2 regions of the Herbaspirillum sp. NPDC087042 genome follow, and region 2 is predicted to be linked to the other one. Evidence: predicted binding sites of a transcription regulator. Region 2 holds the regulator's gene; the other holds the start of a gene.
The links. The regulator FliA, encoded in region 2, starts transcription of late flagellar genes. The targets are predictions, from matches to a motif close to CTAAAGTTTNNNNNNNNNNNGCCGNTA.
Positions count from the first base shown of each region.

Region 1 (3,405 bases), on a different contig from region 2:
GGAATCCGAAACTTCGCTGTCGCGCGAGCGCCTGCTGAAGCTGTACAAGGAATTGAAGGGGGTGTCGCCGCCCAAGGGGATGTTGCCGTTCTCGACGGACTGGTTCATCACTTGGCAGCCCAACATCCATTCGTCGCTGTTCATCAATATCCATCGCTATCTGGTGGAGCATGCCCGCATCAATGGCATCGAGGCGGTGATGAAGGCCTACAAGCTCTATCTGGAGCAGGTCGGCCCCAATGATGCCGGCGAGCCGGTGCTGTCGCTGACCCGTGCCTGGACCCTGGTGCGCTTCTTCGAAAGCAAGATGCTCATGACCACGCCCTGTTGCAAGTGCAGTGGCCACTTCGTGGTGCATCGCCTGGACCTGCATCAGGACTATCTGTGCGGCCTGTGCCACATGCCCTCGCGCGCAGGCAAGACCAAGAAGGCCAAGGATGCCGTGGTCACTGCGCTGGTCGAAGCAGCCATGCCGATGGCCGTATCGGCGCCGCTGGTGGCGGTGGCCTGAGCCCCTGGCAGTACGAAGGCGACGGCCTGGTATGTCCAACACGATAAGGCCGATTGCCTAGATGTCCGAACAAGAGAATGACCCCGGCGCCCGTCGCAGGCCACTGCGACAGGCGCCGGCGATCCAGGCCTTGCTGCTGTTCCTGTTGGCCCTGGTCGCGGCCAACGTGATCGATGTGCTGGTCCAGCGCGCCGGTTTTCCTCCTATTTCCCCATTGCCGATGTCCCTGCTGCATGGCCTGCTGGCCGCCTTGCTGGCGCGCTGGCGCCGACTGGCCGTCTGGTGGTGGGTGATCCTGGCGTTGTTCCCGCTGGCCGCGCTGGTGGTGGGGCGCCTGCAAGTGCCGCCATGGATGTTCCTGGCGGTCTTCCTGTTCATGCTGGTGTTGTTCTGGTCTACCTTCCGTAGCCAGGTGCCGTTCTATCCGTCCGGGCAGCCGGCCTGGGATGCCGTGGCGGGTCTCTTGCCGGCTGGACGGCCGATCCGCTTCATGGATATCGGCAGCGGCCTGGGTGGCGCCGTGCTGGATCTGGCGCGACGCCGTCCCGAGAGCCAGTTCACCGGTATCGAGATTGCACCCTTGCCCTGGTTGGTGAGTCGATTGCGTGCAGCCCTGGCCGGCAATTCCTGTCGTTTTATGCGAGGTGACTACCTGTTACTGGACTTCGCCGACTATGATGTCGTGTTTGCCTACCTGTCGCCGGCGGCGATGCTTGCCCTCTGGCACAAGGCGCGCGCCGAGATGCGGCCGGGAACGCTCCTGCTCAGCTACGAGTTCCACATCCCCGGTACCTCGCCGGATGTGGTGATCCAGCCGGAAGGGGGTGGTCCGCTTCTGCATGGCTGGCGCATGTAAAGGGAAGTGGCAGGGGCGAGACGCGGCGTATCAAGTTTGGGCGGATTTGGTCGTAAATCAAAAAGGAAGGGCGTTTTTCGGTTATGTATTCCCCCATTTGCTTGAATGGAATACATGTAACCTGATGAACGTGAAAATACACTCAACGCCACCGGGACGGGAGTAGGCACTTGTTAGTCATAATTGGATATGTCGTGGTCATGGGGTCCGTCTTCGGCGGGTTCGTGCTGTCTGGCGGCCACGTTGGGGCGCTTTTTCAGCCACTCGAACTGCTGATGATCGGCGGCGCCGCGGGGGGCGCTTTCCTGGTCGGTAACAACACCAAGGCGATCAAGGCCACGATGAAGGCGCTGCCGACGGTGCTGAAAGGGTCGACCTACACCAAGGCGCTGTACATGGAGCTCATGGCGCTGCTCTTCGAGATCCTGACCAAGTCCCGCAAGGAAGGCTTGATGTCGATCGAAGGCGATATCGAGGAACCTGAAAGCAGCCCGATCTTCAGCAAGTACCCGGGCGTGCTGGCGGACCATCACCTCATCGAATTCATGACTGACTACCTGCGTCTGATGGTGTCGGGCAACATGGATGCCTTCCAGATCGAAAACCTGATGGACAACGAAATCGAAACCCATCACCACGAAGGCGAAATTCCGGTGCATTGCATCGCCAAGCTGGGCGACGGTATGCCGGCGTTCGGTATCGTGGCGGCGGTGATGGGGGTGGTGCACACCATGGAATCGGTGGGTATCCCGCCTTCCGAACTGGGTATGCTGATCGCGCACGCGCTGGTGGGTACCTTCCTCGGTATTCTGCTGGCATACGGCTTCGTGGGCCCGCTCTCCAGTCTGCTGGAACAGAAACTGCACGAATCGACCAAGATCTACCAATGCGTGAAGGTGACGCTGCTGGCCAGCCTGAATGGCTATGCGCCGGCGCTGTCGATCGAATTCGGCCGCAAGGTCCTGTTCTCGACCGAACGTCCGACCTTCCTGGAACTGGAAGAACACGTCAAGCAGGCCAAGGGCAAGTAAGCTTCGGGCAAGCGCGCGACGTTATAGTCGATTCACACAGGCAACAGTATTGAGGCAGGAGCACAGGCATGGCCGACGAAGGGCTACGTCCCATAATCGTTAAACGGATCAAGAAGGGCGGCGGTGGTCACCACGGCGGCGCCTGGAAGATCGCGTACGCCGACTTCGTGACGGCAATGATGGCGTTCTTCCTGCTGATGTGGCTGCTTGGCTCGACCGCCAAGGGCGACCTGAACGGGATTGCCGAATACTTCAAGACCCCGCTGAAGGTGGCCATGGCGGGCGGCTCCGGCAGCGGTGACGCCAATACCGTCCTTCCCGGCGGCGGCAAGGACCTGACGCGTCAGGACGGCCAGTTGCGCAAGGGCGAGAACGACGTGGTCACGCGCAAGCAGACCCTGAAGCAGGCCCAGCAGGAGCTGGAGCGTGCCGAACGGACCCGTCTGGAGGAATTGAAGTCGCGCATCGAAAAGGCGATCGACTCCAATCCCACCCTGAAGCAGTTCAAGAACCAGCTGCTCATCGATATCACCTCCGAAGGCTTGCGCATCCAGATCGTGGACGAGAAGAACCGTCCGATGTTTGCCCTGGCCAGCGCGCAGCTGCAGCCCTATACCAAGGAAATCCTGCACGAGATCGGCCGTACCCTGAACGATGTGCCCAACAAGATCAGCCTGTCGGGGCATACCGATGCCACGCCCTATTCGCAGGGCGAGAAGGGCTACAGCAACTGGGAACTCTCGGCTGACCGCGCCAATGCATCGCGTCGCGAGCTGATCCTGGGCGGCATGGATGAATCCAAGGTGTTGCGGGTGGTTGGCCTGTCCTCGGCGGTATTGCTGGACAAGGAAGACCCGTTCAATCCGATCAACCGGCGTATCAGCATCATCGTGATGAACAAGAAGGCAGAAGAACTGGTGGAGAAGGATAGCGGTTCGCTCAACGTCCCCACCGATGCCAGCGACGATGATGTCCAGCAGGGCTTGAGCGCACCTGCCAAGAATTGA
Region 1 covers NZ_JBIUZW010000012.1:20,590-23,994, reverse strand. Annotated here, with positions in the region: gene flhC (flagellar transcriptional regulator FlhC) at 1-511, shown strand, start outside; gene ACIPHN_RS16645 (class I SAM-dependent methyltransferase) at 573-1,367, shown strand; gene motA (flagellar motor stator protein MotA) at 1,538-2,398, shown strand; gene motB (flagellar motor protein MotB) at 2,467-3,405, shown strand.
Region 1: motA (flagellar motor stator protein MotA) is a predicted target of FliA. The motif match lies at 1,397-1,423, and genes of this name have one in related genera.

Region 2 (3,405 bases):
GCCGGCACGCCCCTGCGCATGGATGCGATCCGCAACCAGCGCGTGGTCCAGCAAGGCCAGTCGGTACGGGTGGTGTCCAACGGCCCCGGCTTCCAGATTTCTACCGAGGCACGTGCCATGACCAATGCCACCGAAGGACAGATGGCCCAGGCCAGGACGGCGACTGGCCAGGTAGTGAGCGGCATTGCCAAGGCCGGCGGAATTCTTGAAATCAATTATTGATCGCAAGAAACGCCAGCTGGCAAGGATTCTCGTCAGACTTGTGAAGAAAAATGCATCCGAACCCGCAATTTAGGGGCGATGGTGTTAAAGTTTGCGGAGAATTGGTCGATAATCTATGCGACAGGCGGGTGCAAAGCGCCCCCACCCTACAAGGAATACTGCCGTGAACGTTAACGACGCCCTCAAATCCACTGCCCTCAATGCCGAGCAGACCCAGACGCGCAACAACGCCCAGTCTGGTGCGGCCGCCGGCAACGGTGCCGCCGGTAACGCCGCCGCTTCCGACAGCGTGCGCCTGTCCAGCACCTACCAGTCGCTGGAAACCAAGGTGAGCAGCAGCAGCGGCAGCTTCGACGCCAAGAAAGTGGCCGAGATCAAGGCCGCCATCGCCAACGGCACCTTCCAGATCGACCCCGAGAAGATTGCCAACGGGGTGATCGACACCGTCAAGACCCTGATCAACGCCCGTACGCCAGCCTGATCACCGCTTTCCACAGATCTTTCGCATGAGCCACCCCGCTAGCCAACTGAACCAGGAAAAGGGCGCCATGCAGCGCCTGATCGAGAAGCTGCGCCAGGAACAGGCCCTGCTCTCGGAGGCCAGCGCCGAAGGGATGACTGAAATCATCACCGATAAAGCTGCCATCGTTGCCGAAATGACCACACTGGCGGGAAATCGCCATCGCCAGCTGGCCGAACTGGGCTATGTCGATGACGAGACCGGCATGCAGAAATGGATGAATGAACAAGGTTCGGATGCCGACAAGGATATCTGGGCCGATCTGTTCGAGCTGGCCCAGGATGCCAAGGAACTGAACCGCGTCAATGGCTTGCTGATCGGCAAGAAACTCTCGGTCAACCAGAATGCCCTGACCGTCCTGCAAGGCAAGACCGGTACCGGCAGCTTCTATGGTCCGGATGGCCAGAGCAGCATCAAGTCTTCCGGCCGCAGGCTGGGCGTGGTTTGAAATCGGCGAGCCCCACCAGTCTCGGCCACCATGAAAAAAGCCCGGCAATGCCGGGCTTTTTGCTTACCTGACGACTACCCTGGCACTCAGGAAACGCCACTCCACGAATGCTCCCGCAGATAGGAGCGCATCCGCGAAATCGCCTGGCTGTGCAACTGGCACACACGCGACTCCGACACCCCCATGACGGCACCGATTTCCTTGAGGTTCATCTCCTGCTCGTAATACAGGGCCATGAGGATCTGCTCGCGCTCGGGCAAGGCCTTGATGGAATCCACCACCGCCTCGCGGAAACCGCCGTTGATCAGGTTCTGCAGCGGATCGTCCGACTCGGAGGTCTGGTAGCGGTCCAGGAAATGCTCATGACCGCCGTCGTCGTCGTGGAAATCTTCGTAGTAGATCAGCTGATGACCACCACACTCGGTCAGCAGGGACTGGTATTCCACCAGGCTGATCTTCATGTGCTGGGCGACTTCCGCCTCCTGCGGCGGACGACCCAGCTGCTGCAGCAGGGTCTGCAGGGCCTCTTCCACCTTGCGCGCATTCTGGCGGATGCTGCGCGGCAACCAGTCGCTGCTGCGCAGCTCGTCGAGCATGGCACCACGGATACGCTGCACGGCATAGGTCTCGAACTGGGCGCCATGCGTCTCTTCGTAACGCTGCACAGCATCCAGCAGACCCATCATGCCAGCCTGGATCAGGTCATCTACCTCGACGCTAGGGGGCAACTTTGCCTTGAGCTGATGCGCCAGCTTCTTCACCAGCGGCGCATGCTGCTCCAGCAAATCGTTCTTGCCTTTCTTTCCCTTGACGTTATACATGCACGTCACACTCCCAGACTGGCACCATCGGTGGCCATGCCGTAACTGCCGCGCGCCGGCTCTGCCAGCGTGAAGCGCTTGGCCAGGCGCTGGAACGCCACTGCCGCGCCCGCAAACGGGAACACGTCCATCACCGCCCGCCCCTGCCCGGTCGCCCGGCGGATGTGGTCATCAGCGGGGATGGACCCCAGGAAATTCAACTGCGCCGCCAGGTAGCGGCTGGCCGCCTGCGCCATGTTGGCATGGACGGTACGTGCCTCGGCCTCGGTGGCGTCATTGACGATGAGGCTGAAGGGACGGCGTCCAATCCGGTCGCTCAGGTTCTTGAGCAGCACGTAGGCGGCCTTGATCGAGGTCGCCGTGGTCGACACCTGGATCACGATTTCGCCCATCTCCATGGTCGGCACCGGCATGGACTGGTCAGCCGCCAGCACGCCATTGACCAGGGTGATCTCGGCCTGCTCGATGAGGCTGTCGAAGATCTCCGCCAGCCGTCCGGCCTGCGGATCAATCGAGGACGGCACCGTGCGGCGCGCGATCCGGGCCATCGAAAAACCTTCCGGCAGCAGGCGCATGGCTTCGCCCAGCGGACGCTCCATGCGCGCCACCTCCTGCAGGGTCGCCACATCGTGGCGCAAGCCGATGCGGGTCAGCAGCCCCGTGGAGGCGACATCGCCATCGATGACCAGCACATTGTGGTTACCCTGGGACAAGGATGCCGCCAGGTTGATCAGCATGGCGCTCTTCTCTTCCTCACCCAGCACCGAGAAGAACGTGAACAGCCGTGGCACCGGGCGCTCCAGCATCCGGCGCAGTCCTGCAGCCTGATCGATTTCGTAACTAGCCAAAGCTCACCTCGCGCAGGCCTTTGTCATTCATGGACATGGCAGTCGGGCCAATGACACCAGGCAACTCGGACTCCTGGAATTCAAAAGGGGCAGTCTCCCTCTTCTGCTTGAAGGCACGGTCAGCCAGGTAGAGCTTGTTGGCCACATGCAGGTCTTCCGGCACACGCTGGCCGTTGGCCACGTAGTGCAGGTTGAGCTTGTGGCGGATCACCACATCGAGCACGTTGCCGATGGTGGCGGCTTCGTCGAGCTTGGTGACGATACAACCGGCCAGGCCGGAGCTGGAATAGGCGTGCACCACCTCGTTGAGGGTACCGCCGGTGGCCGTGGCGTTCAGGCACAGCAGGCGCTTGATATCCACGCCGGCACCGGCCAGCATGGCATCCTGCTCGACCACCATCTGGTCTCGCTGGCCTACCCCAGCCGTATCGATGAGCACGGTATGCTTGCCCTTGAGCTCCTGCAGGGCGATGCGCAGGTCAGCCTCATCCTTGACCGAGTGCACCATCACACCCAGGATCTTGCCGTAGATGCGCAGTTGTTCGT
Region 2 covers NZ_JBIUZW010000017.1:77,536-80,940, forward strand. Annotated here, with positions in the region: gene flgA (flagellar basal body P-ring formation chaperone FlgA) at 1-222, shown strand, start outside; gene flgM (flagellar biosynthesis anti-sigma factor FlgM) at 386-703, shown strand; gene ACIPHN_RS21125 (flagella synthesis protein FlgN) at 729-1,190, shown strand; gene ACIPHN_RS21130 (RNA polymerase sigma factor FliA) at 1,277-2,011, opposite strand; gene ACIPHN_RS21135 (MinD/ParA family protein) at 2,017-2,817, opposite strand; gene flhF (flagellar biosynthesis protein FlhF) at 2,852-3,405, opposite strand, start outside.